Regions from separate parts of the Kitasatospora sp. MBT66 genome, predicted to be linked through region 2. Evidence: predicted binding sites of a transcription regulator. Region 2 holds the regulator's gene; the other holds the start of a gene.
What was found. The regulator HrcA, encoded in region 2, represses chaperone genes, less so after heat shock. The targets are predictions, from matches to a motif close to TTNGCACTCNGNNNNNCNGAGTGCNAA.
Positions count from the first base shown of each region.

Region 1: BI06_RS07120 (FmdB family zinc ribbon protein) is a predicted target of HrcA. The motif match lies at 4,354-4,380, and genes of this name have one in related genera.

Region 1 is NZ_JAIY01000004.1:80,683-88,422, forward strand. It holds gene BI06_RS07105 (penicillin acylase family protein) at 1-784, opposite strand, end outside; gene BI06_RS07110 (potassium/proton antiporter) at 1,106-2,596, shown strand; gene BI06_RS07115 (MFS transporter) at 2,936-4,276, shown strand; gene BI06_RS07120 (FmdB family zinc ribbon protein) at 4,392-4,718, shown strand; gene mscL (large conductance mechanosensitive channel protein MscL) at 5,388-5,807, shown strand; gene BI06_RS07135 (hypothetical protein) at 5,880-6,146, opposite strand; gene BI06_RS07140 (sigma-70 family RNA polymerase sigma factor) at 6,352-7,323, opposite strand; gene BI06_RS07145 (phosphatase PAP2 family protein) at 7,721-7,740, shown strand, end outside.
Region 2 is NZ_JAIY01000007.1:203,034-210,773, forward strand. It holds gene BI06_RS20390 (DNA polymerase) at 1-123, shown strand, start outside; gene BI06_RS20395 (hypothetical protein) at 247-495, shown strand; gene BI06_RS55545 (deaminase) at 844-1,266, shown strand; gene BI06_RS20415 (hypothetical protein) at 1,522-2,112, opposite strand; gene htpX (zinc metalloprotease HtpX) at 2,198-3,118, opposite strand; gene hrcA (heat-inducible transcriptional repressor HrcA) at 3,392-4,426, shown strand; gene dnaJ (molecular chaperone DnaJ) at 4,502-5,644, shown strand; gene BI06_RS20435 (16S rRNA (uracil(1498)-N(3))-methyltransferase) at 5,726-6,475, shown strand; gene BI06_RS20440 (S41 family peptidase) at 6,553-7,740, shown strand, end outside.

The sequences.
Region 1 (7,740 bases), on a different contig from region 2:
CGGCGGCGGTCCCCTGGGCGGCCGGGGCGGAGCCGTCGGCCGGCTTGTAGGAGGTGCCGTTGACGGTGCCGGTCTTCACGATCGTGCCGTTGCGCGCGTACGGGTAGTCCGGGTACAGCTCGGCGATCTTCTCCGGGCTGAAGTCCTGGGCGAGCAGCGAGCGGTCGATCTCCTCCTGGAGGTTCCCGGAGAGGTCCCAGGCCATCGCCTTGAGCCAGGCCACCGAGTCGACCGGGGTCCACTGCTCGGGCTTGTAGTCGCCGTTGACGACACCGAGCACGCCGTACTCCACCGAGGCGGCGGAGCCGCCCGGGTGCTCGGCGAGCCAGGAGTTGACCCCCTCCGCGTAGGCCTGGAGGTTCTTCTTGGTGTCGGCGTTGAGAAGGGTGTCGAACTCCTTCTGGGCCACCTGGCGCCAGCCCATGGTGCGGATCATGGAATCGGTGTCGACCTGGCTGTCGCCGAACATCTCGGAGAGCCGGCCCGCGGTGATGTGCCGCCGGACGTCCATCTCCCAGAACCGGTCCTGGGCCTGGACGTAGCCCTGGGCGCGGAAGAGGTCCTCGGAGCTGTCGGCGTAGAGCTGGGGGATGCCGTTGGCGTCCCGCTTCACGTCGACCGGCGCGCTCATGCCCGCCACCTTGACGCTGCCGTCGACCTCCGGGAAGGACGCGCGGACCGCGGCCACCCCCCGGTAGCCGCCGTAGCCGGCGCCGGCCACCAGCAGTACGACCAGCACGATCACGATCAGACGGGCGCGCCGGAACTTTTTCGAGCGGGGCATCTGGGTCCTTGCGGTCCTCACTGGGGGGCGGGCGGACATGTCAAGGGCACGGGGCCGTGACAGGGCACCACATTAGGCCGACTCGGCTGGCGGCCGTGCACGGGGGACGCTCACGGTGGGATCGGAGGAGGTCAGAAGGCGGTCGGAAGGAGGCCGGGAACAGGCCGGAAGCGCGGGCTCGAGGGAACGCGTGGCCAATGAACCTAAAGATATGGCAAAATGTTAGACTGAGTAACGATCCGCAAGGGGAGTAATTGGCACCCCAGGTCGCCACCCCTGTCGGGACCCCGTCCGCCCCCGCCACGTCCGAGGTGCCCCTGCGTGAATGTCGACCACCTGAACCAGCTGCTGCTCGAGTTCTCCGTGATCCTGCTGATCGCGGTGGTCGCCGTGCGCGTGTCCACCAAATCCGGCCTGCCCAGCCTGCTGATCTACCTCGGCATCGGGGTGGCGCTCGGCCAGAACGGCCTCGGCATCTCCTTCGACAACGCCGAGCTCACCCAGGTCCTCGGCTACGCGGCCCTGGTGGTGATCCTGGCCGAGGGCGGCCTCAAGACCAACTGGCGCGAGGCCAGACCCGTCATGGGGGCCGCCACCGTGCTCGCCACCGTCGGCGTCGCGATCAGCGTCTTCGTCACCGCGGCCGGGGCCCACTGGCTGGTCGGCCTGGACTGGCGCACCTCACTGCTGCTCGGCGCGATCGTCTCGTCCACGGACGCCGCGGCCGTCTTCTCGGTACTGCGGACGGTGCCGCTGCCGCGCCGGCTGACCGGTCTGCTGGAGGCCGAGTCCGGCTTCAACGACGCGCCGGTGGTCATCCTGGTCGTCGCCTTCGCCGCCGTCGGCGAGCCGGACCCGTGGTACGTCCTGATCGGCACGATCCTCGCCGAGCTGGCGATCGGCCTGGCGGTCGGCCTCGCGATCGGCAAGCTCGGCGCGTACGGCGTCAAGCGCGTCGCCCTGCCGTCCTCCGGCCTCTACCCGATCGCGGTGCTGGCCCTCACCGTGCTCGCCTACGCCGGCGGCGCGCTGCTGCACGGCTCCGGCTTCCTCGCCGTCTACGTCACCGCGGTGATCCTCGGCAACGCCAAGCTGCCGCACGGCCCGGCCGTCCGGGGCTTCGCCGACGGCCTGGCCTGGATCGGGCAGATCGGCATGTTCGTGCTGCTCGGCCTGCTCTGCGCCCCCGAGTCGATGGGCTCGGCCGTGGTGCCGGCGCTGGTGATCGGCGCGGTGCTGGTCTTCGTCGCCCGGCCGCTCTCGGTGGTGCTCACACTCACCCCGTTCCGGCTGCCGCTGCGCGAGCAGGCCCTGCTCAGCTGGGCCGGCCTGCGCGGGGCGGTGCCCATCGTGCTGGCCACCATCCCGATGGTGGCCGGCGCGCCGATGGCCCAGGACGTCTTCAACATCGTCTTCATCCTGGTCGTGGTCTTCACCCTGCTCCAGGGGCCGACCCTGCCCTGGGTCGCCAAGGGCCTGCGGATCGGCGACGGCTCGATGGGGCAGGACCTCGGCATCGAGTCGGCGCCGCTGGAGAAGCTGCACGGGCACCTGCTGTCGGTCGCGCTGGCGCCGGACTCCCGGATGTCCGGCGTGGAGATCGGCGAGCTGCGGCTGCCGACCGGGGCGGCGGTCACCCTGGTGGTGCGGGAGGGGAGCAGCTTCGTGCCCGACAAGGCGACCGTGCTGCGCGGCGGGGACGAGCTGCTGGTCGTCACCACCGACGCGGTGGGCGAGGCGGCCGAGCGGCGGCTGCGGGCCGTGGACAAGGGCGGCAAGCTGGCCGACTGGCTGCACGGACGTGGGACCTGAAGGTCTCGCGCGGAGTTCACCTTGACTTAACAGGACAACTTTGGATCCGTCCTGTAGTGTCGAGTCGAGCGCGACATCTACGCGCGTATAACCATTGTTTGCTGACACACCACACCCCAGCATCTGCCTGAAGCAGAGTTGGCGCGACCGCTCGGCGGCCGCGGCCCGGACCCGGCCCACCGCCGGACCGGCCCGGTAACTACCCCGGTCGACGCGCGAGAGGACGACTCTCGGCGCCGTCGGGGCCACCCCATGCCCTGCCGCGCTACCAGGCAGCAGGAAGGACCGACCGTGACGGCCCGCCGAACGGTCGAGAGCGTCGAGGACGCCGAGAATGCCATGGCCGAGGCTGACGCCACGGGCGACGCCGGCAGCACGGGCAGCGCGGACACCGCGCCGGCCCGGGTCGGCTACGGGGCCCTGCTGCGCACTCCCGGGGCCTGGACGTTCCTGACCCCCGCGCTCCTCGCGCGGCTGCCCTACGCGATGCTCAGCATGGGAATCCTGCTGCTGGTCAAGGACACCCACGGCTCCTACGGCACCGCCAGCACGGTCGCGGCGGTCGCCGCCGTCGCCCAGGCGCTGATCGGCCCGCAGACCGGGCGGCTCGCGGACCGGTACGGCCAGGCCGCCGTGCTCGTCCCGACCGTCCTGGTGCACGCGGCCTCGGTCGGCGCGCTGATCGCGCTCGCCCTCGGGCACGCGCCGGCCTGGAGCCTGTTCCTGGCCGCCGCCCCGGCCGGTGCGAGCGTCCCGCAGATCGGCGCGATGGTGCGCGCCCGCTGGATCTCCACCTTCACCGCCGAGGGCGCCTCCGCCTCCTCCGCCGCCAAGGTGAGCACCGCCTTCGCCTTCGAGTCCGTGACCGACGAGTTCACCTTCGTCGTCGGCCCGATCCTGGCCGCCGCCGTGGCCACCTCGGTCAACCCCTCGACCGGGCTGATCGCCGAGGCCGCGCTGACCCTGGTCGGCGGTCTGGCCTTCGCGGCCCAGCGGCGCACCGCGCCCGCCCGGGTGGTGCGCGAGCCCGGCGTCCGGCAGGCCTCGGCCCTCGCCTCCCCCGGCGTCCGGCTGCTGGCCGCCACCTTCCTGGGCGTGGGCGCCGTCTTCGGCGGCCTGCAGGTCTCGGTGAACGCCTTCGCCGACTCGGTCGGCCGGCCGGGCGCCGCGGGCACCGTCTACGGCATCTTCGCCGGCGGCTCGATGCTGGCCGGCGTGCTGTACGGCATGGTCGCCTGGCGGCGGTCGGTCCAGCAGCGGATGGTCATGAGCTACGGCCTGCTGGTGCTGGGCTGCTCGACCCTGTGGGCGATGCCGAACCTGGTCGCGCTGTCGGTCGCCGGGCTGGTCTGCGGCCTGGCCATCGCGCCCACCCTGATCAGCGGCTACACCCTGGTCGAGACGCTGGTCGAGGACGGCGCCAAGACCGAGGCCTTCACCTGGCTGACCGGCGCCATCGGCCTGGGCCTGGCGACCGGCGCGACGGCGGCCGGGCGGCTGATCGACGCGCAGGGCCCGACGGTCGGCTTCCTGGTGCCGGTCGCCGGTGCCGGTCTCGGCCTGATCGCCCTGCTCTCGCTGCGGGGGCTGCTGGTACCGGCCGGAACCCGCAGCACGGTGGTCGCCGGCTCGGTGGAGCGCGGTGCGCCCGCCGGGCTGGTGGGGGCCGTCAAGGGCTGACCCCGGGGCCAGAACCGACTCATCTCACATTCGAGTCGCTGGACTGATCCTCCGGAATGCCGCATCATTGAGGATCGTTAGCACTCATCAGGCGAGAGTGCCAGGAGGAAGACAAGTGCCCACGTACCAGTACCAGTGCACCGAGTGCGGCAACGGCCTGGAGGCGGTGCAGAAGTTCACCGACGAGCCGCTGACCACGTGCCCCGACTGCCAGGGACGGCTCCGCAAGGTCTTCTCGGCGGTGGGTGTCGTCTTCAAGGGCTCCGGCTTCTACCGGACCGACAGCCGCTCCTCCTCCAGCAGCTCGGTGGGATCCGGCTCGTCGTCGTCCTCTTCGTCGACGTCGGCCTCGGGCTCCTCGTCGGGCTCGTCCTCGTCGGGCTCCTCGGGTTCGTCGGGGTCCTCGGCCCCCGCGGCCAGCCCCGCTCCGGCGGCCGGCTGACCTTCTGCCGGGTCGCGGCAGCAGCTTCTCGGACGGCCCGCCGTTCCCGTTCTCCACGGGTGCGGCGGGCCTTTCGCGCGTTCTGCGGCGGGTGTCCCGGGGGCGGGCGTTTCGGGGCTGGGGCGTTTCGGGGGCAGGGCTTTCGGGGGCGGGTGTCCCGGGGGCGGGTGTCCCGGGGGCGGGTTCTGTCAGCGCCGGGCGGGTCGGTTCACCCCCGCGGGTGGGTCCCGTTGTCCACAGGGCCGGGTTTTCCACAGGTACGGAAAAGGGAGTTCCGGCGGTCGCGCGGGCGGCCCAGAGTGGGCACCGCCAGCCCCGAACCCGACCCGTGGAGGTACCCGTGCGTACCGCTTCGCCCGCCCTGTCGCCCCGTCCGCTGCCGATCCCGCCGCTGCCCGCGCCGACCGTTCCGCCCCGGCAGCCGGTGCCCTCCTTCCCGCCGATCGGAGGCCGGGCCGGTCTGCGCGGCCGGCTCCGACAGCTGCTGGCAGCCGGCCCCCGGGTGCCGGCCGTGCTGCTCTTCGCGATGGCGGCCGCACTCGCCCTCGGACCGGCCTGGGCGGACCCGCGGACGCCGGAATCGGCACCGCCGGTCGGCCGAACGGGTTGTCCGGCGGAGGGGGGAGGAAATCACCCGTAACCGAGGAACGACTTCGTCGTTCACGCGGCATGAAGGGCTTCAAGGAATTCCTGCTGCGCGGAAACGTCGTCGACCTGGCCGTCGCCGTAGTCATCGGTGCGGCTTTCACCAGCATCGTCAACGCCTTCGTCAAAGGCGTCATCAATCCGATCGTCGGCGCGTTCGGGGCCAAGGACCTCGCGTCCTACAGCTCCTGCATCAAGGGGCCCTGCGAGGTGACCGCCGCCGGTGAGGTGACGTCCGGAATCCTCATCCTCTGGGGCAGCGTGCTCAGCGCGGCCCTGCAGTTCCTGATCACCGCCGCCGTCGTCTACTTCTGCCTCATCCTGCCGATGACCAGGTTCACCGCCCGGCGCAAGACCCTGGCCGAGGTCCAGGCGGAGGCCGAGGCCAAGGAGGTCCTGCTGCTCACCGAGATCCGCGACGCCCTGGTCACCCGGGCCGCCTGACCCCTGGCCCGTCCGAACCCCGCCGCGCCACGCCCCGTCCCGCCCGGGGCCCGGCGGCCCCTCCCCCTCGGATCAGTCCCCGTGGTGCGGCGGGCGCTGGCTCAGGTACCAGTCCAGCCCCCGTCCACCGCTCTCCCCGGCCCCGGGGCGCTCGCCCCACCCGGTGTCGGTGTCGTCCCGGGACTGCCGGTCCAGCGGGTCCCCGAAGATCAGCCGGGCCTTCGCCGCCGCGTCCGCACCCGGCTGTGCCTTGGGGGCGGCCTGTGCCGGCCCGCTCCCCGCCCCTGGCCCGGTACCGGGCTGCGTGCCCGGTCGGCCGTCCGTCGCGTCCTTCGCCATCGTCTCCTCCACCGCTCTCGCCGTCCCCGCCGCTGTCCGCCGTCGCCCGCCCCTGCCCACCAAGCCTAGAAGGCCCCGGAGCGGCCCGGGGACGAAGGTTGGCCCGGCGCGGACCGCTCCGCACCGGGCCCACCGGGCCGTCCCCGCCCCCGTACCCACCTCCGGCCGCGCCGCCCCGCGCGCCCCACGTCTCCGTAGACCTCCGCTACGCGGCCTCGAAGCCCGCATGGTCGGCGATCTTCTTCAGCTCCGCCAGCGCGTGCTTCTCGATCTGGCGGATCCGCTCACGGGTCAGCCCGTGCTGCTTGCCCACCTCGGTGAGGGTGCGCTCGCGGCCGTCCTCCATCCCGTAGCGGGAGCGGATGATCGATGCCGTCCGGTCGTCCAGCCGCCCGATCAGGCCGTCCAGCTCCTCACGGCGGAGCATGACCATCACGGCGTCCTCGGGGGACGTCGCCCCGGTGTCCTCGACCAGGTCGCCGAACTGGGTCTCGCCCTCGTCGTCGACCGACATGTTCAGACTGACCGGGTCGCGCGCCCAGTCCAGCACGTCCTTGATCCGGGTCTCGGTGGTGTCCAGCTCGGCCGCGATCTCGGCCGGCTCGGGCTCACGGCCCAGCTCCTTCGACTTCTCCCGCTGCACCCGCCGGATCCGGCCCAGCTCCTCGACCAGGTGGACGGGCAGCCGGATGGTGCGCGACTGGTCGGCGATCGACCGGGTGATGGCCTGGCGGATCCACCACGTCGCGTAGGTGGAGAACTTGAAGCCCTTGGCGTAGTCGAACTTCTCCACCGCGCGGACCAGGCCCGCGTTGCCCTCCTGGATGAGGTCCAGCAGGGGCAGGCCGCTGCGCGGGTAGCGCCGGGCGACGGCGACCACGAGACGGAGGTTCGACCGGATGAAGACGTCCTTGGCGCGCTCGGCGTCCTCGGCTATCGCCTCCAGCTCCTCGCGCTGGACGCCCTCGGGGAGCCCGCCCTCGTCCAGCAGATGCTGGGCGTACACGCCGGCCTCGATCCGCAGCGAGAGCTCGACCTCCTCGGCGGCATCGAGCAGGGGCGTCCTGGCGATCTCGTCGAGATACATGCCGACCAGGTCACGGTCGGCCTCGAAGTTGGTCGGGCGGGCCGCGCGAGTCCGGTCGGCCCTGTCGCGAACGACGGCACGGGTGGCCATGCTTGCTCCCTTTGCTGGTGTTGCCGAGGTCTGGGCTGCCTGCCCCCAGGAGGGCACGATGTGCGGGCCCCGAGGGGCTCACACGTAACGATCCAACGAACAGATTCCGGACAACATTCCCAAGTCGCTCAGATTCTTCCAGGGATGCAGTATCCTGCGAGATTTATCCCCGATTCCGAACGGAGGGTGACAGCGCGAGCACCGCGGGTGCCGTTCCGGGACCGTTTCGGCGCACCCCGCGCACGGCCCCCGCCAGGCACAACCCCGCCGGCGCCGGGCGCGTTCCCGCGCGGACCCGCGCTCCCGCACCGGCGCACGCAGGTTCTCCGCACAAAAGATGCCAAATCGCTATCACCGCAGCGCACGCTCGGCGCAGGCGGCTGGGAAGGTGTCAGCCATGCACCTGACCAACAGCTC
Region 2 (7,740 bases):
CTGGCCAAGAGAGCAGCCAAGATCATGGAGTTCACCGTCAAGGGGGTCCTGGTACCAGCAGAGGCCGAGATTGGTGATCAGTCTTGGGGCTCCGTTCTGGATCTCGAAGAGAGCAAGCATTGAGGCAGGACGAGGACTGCGAATACTGCCAGAACTTCGAAGCCATCGGCCTTTTTTGGCTTGACGACGTAGACACCGGCCTGTGTGCCGAGTGCGCTGAAGACAATGAAGCTGAGGAGTTTTTCCATGAGTGAGAGCCAGCAGGACCCCTTTGCCGAGATCATGGGTGACATCGAGAAGAAGTTCGGTGAGGCCCTTTTTCAGCAGCGTGCAATTACAGCAGCGCTAACGGCCGAGGCAACGGGACTGGTTTACACCCGAGCGGTCTCCTCTGGCGTCCCCCATGAGCTGGCTCAGGCCATGGCCGCCGAATTCTGGGATGCCGAGACCAGTCAGGCCGCCGGCGTCGAGGAGCTGGCGGGCGACGAGGAGTGAGGCGTCCGCTCCTGATCGGGGCCGCCGTGGTGGTGTCTGCGGCGGCCCTGGTGGGCTGTGACGACCGGAAGTGTCTCGAAGCCCACACCACCCTGATGACGACGGTCGTGGCAGGCCCGAAAGGCCAGACCCACATACAGCTCATCCCAGTGACCGTGTGCGACCGATACGAGGAGAGACCTTGAAGGTAGTTCGGTATGACGGGTCCGTGGTGATCTGCTCTCACGATGGGGCGCCCTGCCCTGGTTGCACGGTTCCCCGAGAACACTGGCCGAAGATATGGCGGACCGGTCGGACACGGCTCCGGGAGGCCACCGAGGAGGGCGAGTGAGCTGCCACCACCGAGGCATGGGGAAGCCCTGGGCCCGCCCCTGCTGGGACTGCTACCACCTGGGCATGGCGGAGGCTGCAGCAACCCGCGGTGACTGCATTCGGAAGCGCGTGGGGGCCGTCCTCGTGGACCAGCGCCACAGGGTCCTGAGCACGGGCTACAACGGCTCTGCACCGGGTCAGCCGTCCTGCAAGGCGGGCGGCTGTGATCGGTGCCTCTCGTCGGCCCCTTCGGGCTCCAGCTATGAGGGCTGCATCGAGTATCACGCCGAGTGGAATGCGATCCTCTGGTCCCGCCCCGAAGACCGCCAGGGCGCCACCCTCTACGTTACGTGGGAACCCTGCGGTGACTGCCTGAAGCTGATCAAGGGCGTGGGCATCGTTCGCGTGGTCTGGAAGGACCCCGCCGGCCTGCAACACGAGCGCCCTATACGGAAGTAGCGATGATGACGGGCCCCCGCTCAAGCGGGGGTCCGTCTACGTGTTTTCACCCTTCCCCTATTACCCGTATAAGGGGGATGCCGTCGTAGGGCTGCGAGGTTCGCCACGTGGCCTCCGCGTGGCGTCTCTGGCGGGGTGGCTCTGGTAGAAGTAGCGGAGTAAGGAGGCCCAGGGCCTCGTGCACCTGGTCAGGCGTGAGGCTGTACCGCTCGACCAAGTCCTGTAACACCGCTTCACTCTCGGGTGTCAACACTCCTACTCCTCCATCCCAGGGGCGCCCCAGACCGGGAACCAACGAGAGAGGTCAGGTTCTATGCGAAGATCGTTCTTAAGCAAGTTGGCTAGCTCGATCTCCAAGGCGTTGTCACGTTCCTGCTGGTCAGGGCGTTTACACACCGGGTAGAAGGTGCCGCGCTTGTACAGGTAGACGAGGGCCAGCGGGCGCTGTCCGTCGGCGTCACGGAAGCCGACCAGGGAGCAGAGCAGCTGGGGGCCGAAGCCGTGCGCCTCGAGTTCGCTGTTGACCGCGTGCAGGTCGTTGACGAGTTCGGGCAGTTCGCCGGGCTGGTGCCGGGCGAGCAGCCAGGAGTAGCCGTAGGAGTCCTTGGACGCCTCGACGGGGACGCCGCCGCGTTCGGTGTCGGCGTCGAGCAGGGCCCGGACCTGCCGTTCGACCTCGTCGAAGGCGCCGCCCTCGACGGAGGCGAAGCAGACCGAGCCGAGTCCGGTGGGCCGGAAGCCGGCCGCGGCCTCCAGGGTGAGGGCGGCGGACGGCACGCCGAACAGCTGGTCGAGGTCGGGCTTGACGGGCTTGGTGCGGCCGAACAGCGTGTCCAGGATGCCCACGGCGGTCCTTCCGGTCAGAGGGCGGGGGCGGTGCGTGCGGGGGCGGTGCGGTGCGGAGTACGGGAGCCGCGGCCGAGCGGGCGGCTCAACGGCCGAGCTCGGAGGAGATCTTCGCCAGCTGGGCCAGCCGCTGCTCCAGCGACGGGTGGGTGGAGAACAGCTGGGTGGCGGCCTCCCGGGCGCTGAGCGCCGGCGCGAAGTAGAACGCGTTGTAGGGCTGGGCCTGGCGCAGGTCCCGGGTCGGGATGGCGGCGATCTGGCCGGTCACCTTGGTGAGCGCCGAGGCCAGCGCGCTGGGCCGCCCGGTGAGCTGGGCGGCGGCCCGGTCGGCGGCCAGCTCCCGGTAGCGGGAGAGCAGCCGGGTCAGCAGGAAGCTGATCGCGTAGACGGCGATCGACACCAGCGGGATCACCAGGGCGGCGATCGCGGCGTTGGAGTCGTTGTTGTTGCGCCCGCCGCCCATGAAACCGCCGTACATGGCGATCCGGGTCATCGCGCCGGCCAGTACGCCGAGGAAGCCGGCCACCGTCATCACGGCGACGTCCCGGTGGGCGACGTGCGACAGCTCGTGGGCGAGCACGCCCTCCAACTCCTCCGGCTCCAGCCGGCGCAGCAGGCCGGTGGTCACGCAGACCACCGCGTTCTGCGGGTTGCGGCCGGTGGCGAAGGCGTTCGGCATGTCGTTGTCGGCGACCGCCACCCGGGGTTTGGGCATGTCGGCGAGCGCGCAGAGCCGGTCGACGGCGCCGTGCAGCTGCGGGTACTGCTCCGGGGTGACCCGGTGGGCGCCCATCGCCCGTTCGGTGATCCGGTCGCTGAACCAGAACTGGGCGACAAACAGGCCGCCCGAGATCAGCACGATGATCGGCCAGGCGCCGCGCAGCAGCGCGATCAGCAGACCGGTGAATCCCACGTACAACAGCCCGATCAGGAACATCGTCCCCACCATGCGGCCGGTCAGGCCGCGGTCGGGGGCGAAGCGGGTGTGCTGGCCCGAGCTCGACATCGCTGCTCCTCCGTTCGCCGTCCGCTTCCGATGCTGCCACCGGGCGGGCCCCGCGGCATCACCCGCGCGCCGCGGACTGCGGGCAGGATCACCCCGGCCGGGCCGTTCCTGCCGTCGGACCCGGGCCTTACACTGGCAGGTACGGTTCTGGCACTCGTGTGTTCAGAGTGCCAAGGCCGGGCCCCGCGGGGTCGGACCGGACAGCTCGAACACGGACACATGCCACGACGGTGTGTCACAACGGACAACGCGTGAAGACGGAGGTGCGTGCCCATGGCCGGTGAGGTCCGCCAGCTCGACGACCGCAAACTCGCGGTGCTTCGCGCGATCGTCCAGGACTACGTGGGGACGGAGGAGCCGGTCGGCTCCAAGGCCCTGGTCGAACGGCACAACCTCGGGGTCTCCCCGGCGACCGTGCGCAACGACATGGCGGCGCTGGAGGAGGAGGGCTACATCCACCAGCCGCACACCAGCGCCGGTCGGATCCCCACCGACAAGGGCTACCGGCTGTTCGTCGACAAGCTGGCCGAGGTCAAGCCGATGAGCGCGCCCGAGCGGCGGGCGATCCGGCACTTCCTCGACGGCGCGGTGGACCTCGACGACGTGGTCGCCCGCACGGTGCGGCTGCTCGCCCAGCTGACCCGCCAGGTCGCGGTGGTGCAGTACCCCTCGCTGAGCCGTTCCACGGTGCGGCACATCGAGCTGGTGGCGCTGGCCCCGGCCAAGGTGATGCTGGTGCTGATCATGAACACCGGCCGCGTCGAGCAGCGGCTGGTGGACTGCCCGGGTACGGTCGGCGAGACCGTGCTGGCGGACCTCCGGGGCCGGATCAACGCCCGGGCCGCCGGACAGCGGCTCCCGGACGTCCCGGGGCTGCTGGAGGAGCTGCCCGCGCAGTTCGAGGCGGCCGACCGGCCGACCGTGTCCACGGTGCTGGCGACGCTCTTCGAGACCCTCGCCGAGCAGCGCGAGGAGCGGATCATGCTGGCCGGCACGGCCAACCTGACCCGCTTCGGCCACGACTTCCCGCTGACCATCCAGCCGGTGCTGGAGGCGCTGGAGGAGCAGGTCGTCCTGCTCCGCCTCCTGGGTGAGACGGCGGACGCCGGGATGACGGTCCGGATCGGGCGGGAGAACGCCTACGAAGGGCTGAATTCCACCTCGGTCGTCTCGGTCGGTTACGGTTCGGGCGACGAGAGCGTGGCCAAACTGGGGGTGATCGGTCCGACCCGGATGGACTACCCGGGCACAATGGGGGCGGTGCGAGCGGTGGCACGGTACGTGGGTCAGATTCTGGCCGAGTCGTAGGAACGGTCGTCGTCGGACAGCTGACGGCGCCCGAAGTCGCAAGCACTCACACAGGCGGAACAAGCGGAGCATTTGGTGGCCACGGACTACTACGCGGTACTCGGCGTCCGACGGGATGCGGGGCAGGACGAGATCAAGAAGGCGTTCCGGCGCCTGGCACGCGAACTGCACCCGGACGTCAACCCGGACCCGAAGACGCAGGAGCGGTTCAAGGAGATCAACGCCGCCTACGAGGTGCTCTCCGACCCGCAGAAGCGCCAGGTCTACGACCTCGGCGGCGACCCGCTCTCGCCGAACGGCGGGGGCGGCGCGGGCGGCTTCGGCGCGGGCGCGGCGGGCTTCGGCTTCTCCGACATCATGGACGCCTTCTTCGGCGCCGCCTCCGGCCAGCGCGGACCGCGCTCCCGGACCAGGCGCGGCCAGGACGCCATGATCCGGCTGGAGATCACCCTGGAGGAGGCCGCGTTCGGCACCACCAAGGAACTCCAGGTCGACACCGCCGTCACCTGCACCACCTGCAGCGGCGAGGGCGCCGCGCCCGGCACCTCCGCGCAGACCTGCGACATGTGCCGCGGCAAGGGCGAGGTCTCCCAGGTCACCCGGTCCTTCCTGGGCCAGGTCATGACCTCCCGCCCCTGCCCGCAGTGCCAGGGCTTCGGCACCGTCGTGCCGACCCCCTGCCCGGAGTGCGCCGGCGACGGCCGGGTCCGCGCCCGCCGCACCCTGACCGTCAAGATCCCGGCCGGGGTCGACAACGGCACCCGGATCCAGCTGGCCGGCGAGGGCGAGGTCGGCCCCGGCGGCGGCCCGGCCGGCGACCTCTACGTCGAGATCGCCGAGACCGCCCACCCGACCTTCCAGCGTCGCGGCGACGACCTGCACTGCACGGTCACCATCCCGATGACGGCGGCCTCGCTCGGCACCCAGGTGCCGCTGCAGACCCTGGACGGGATCGAGGAGGTCGACATCCGGCCCGGCACCCAGTCCGGCCAGTCGATCCCGCTGCACGGCCGGGGCATCACCCACCTGCGCGGCGGCGGCCGGGGTGACCTGATAGTGCATGTCGAGGTGCAGACGCCCACCAAGCTCGACGCCGAGCAGGAGGAACTGCTGCGCCGCCTGGCGGTGCTGCGCGGCGAGGAGCGGCCGTCCGGCCAGTTCGCGCCCGGGCAGCAGGGGCTGTTCTCCCGGCTGAAGGACGCCTTCAACGGCCGGTAGCCGTCCCGCGCGGGGGTGCCGAGGCTTCCTCGGCACCCCTTTCGCGTTCCCGTTCCCGTTCCCACCCCGGAGGTTCCCCGCATGACCGCGCCCGTGTTCGTCGTCGACCCCGAGCGGATCGCCGCCGCCGCGCCGGGCGCCTCCGTCCGGCTGGACGGGCCGGAGGGCCGGCACGCCGCCGCGGTGAAGCGGCTGGAGCCGGGCGAGGCGGTCACCCTGGCCGACGGCCGGGGCCTCGGCGTGGACGGCACCGTCGCGGCGGTGCACGGCAAGGACGCGATCGAGGTGACGGTGACGGCCGTGCGGCGCGAGCCGGAGCCGTCGCCGCGGATCGTCGTCGTCCAGGCGCTGCCCAAGGGCGACCGGGGCGAGCTGGCGGTGGAGACCATGACCGAGGTCGGCGTGGACGTGGTGATCCCCTGGGCGGCGTCGCGCTGCATCACCCAGTGGAAGGGCGAGCGCGGCGCCAAGGCGCTCGCCAAGTGGCGGGCCACCGCGCGGGAGGCCGGCAAGCAGTCCCGGCGGCTGCGCTTCCCCGAGGTCCGCGAGGCGATGACCACCCGGCAGCTGGCCCCGGTGCTGGCCGGCGCCGCGTTCGCGGCGGTGCTGCACGAGGAGGGCTCCGAGCCGCTGGCCGGCGCCGCCCTGCCGGAGACCGGGGACCTGGTGCTGGTGGTCGGCCCGGAGGGCGGCGTCTCCCCGGAGGAGCTGGCCGCCTTCGCCGAGGCCGGCGCGAAGCCGTACCGGCTCGGCCCCTCGGTGCTGCGCACCTCCACGGCCGGGGTCGCGGCCGGCGCGCTGCTGCTGGGCCGCACCGGCCGCTGGGCCTGACACCGGCGTCCCCCGTCGGGGTTCGCGGACCGCGAACTCCGGGCGCGCCGCGCCCCCGGCTGCCTAGGGTGGCGACCGTGAGCGAACCCGAGAGCACCCCCGAGGGCGCCTACCTGCGCCACCCGCACCTGCACGGCGACCTGATCACCTTCGTGGCCGAGAACGACGTGTGGCTCGCCCCGCTGGACGGCGGCCGGGCCTGGCGGCTGACCGCCGACCACCGACCGGTCCGCAGACCGATGTTCTCCCCGGACGGCCGCCACGTCGCCTTCACCTCCACCCGGGACGGCGCCCCCGAGGTGCACGTGGTCCCGGTGGACGGCGGGCCGTCCCGGCGGCTGACCCACTGGGGCGACGCGCAGACCCAGCTGCGGGGCTGGACCGCCGACGGCCGGCCGATCGCCACCACCGCCGCCGGGCAGGCCTCGCTGCGCCGCACCTGGGCGCGGGCGGTGCCGCTGGACGGCGGCGAGGCGGCCCGGCTGCCGTACGGCCCGGTCGGCGGGCTGGCCTTCGAGCCCGACGGCGACCGGGTGCTGCTGGTCTCCGCCTACGCCACCGAGCCGGCCTGGTGGAAGCGCTACCGGGGCGGGCGGACCGGCCGGCTGTGGATCGGCTCCGACCGCTTCGAGCGCGTCCACGAGGAGCTGGACGGGCACATCGAGTCGCCGCTGTGGGTGGGCGGGCGGATCGCCTTCCTCTCCGACCACGAGGGCGTCGGCGCGCTCTACTCCAGCCTCCCGGACGGCTCCGACCTGCGCCGGCACGGCATCTCGCCGGAGGGCTTCTACGCCCGCACCGCCACCACCGACGGGAGCCGGGTGGTCTGGCACAGCGCCGGCGACCTGTGGCTGCTGGAGGACCTCGACGGCGCCGGGCCGCGCCGCCTGGACGTCCGCCCGGCCGGTCCGCGCACCGGCCGCCGCCCCCGCCCGGTGTCCGCCGCGCACTGGCTGGAGGGCGCCGCCCCGGACCGCACCGGGCGGGCCGGGGCCGTGGTGGTGCGCGGCTCCGTGCACTGGCTCACCCACCGGGAGGGTCCGGCCCGGGTGCTGGACGAGACGCCGGGCGTGCGCGGTCGGCTGGCCCGGGTGGTGCCGGGACCGGCCGGCGAGGACGCCGCCCAGGGCGTGGTCTGGGTGACCGACGCCGAGGGCGAGGACGCGATCGAGTACGCGCCCGCCGTGCTCGGCACCGAGCGCCGCCGGCTCGCCGCCGGGCAGCTGGGCCGGGTCCGCTCGCTGTTGGTCTCCCCGGACGGCAAG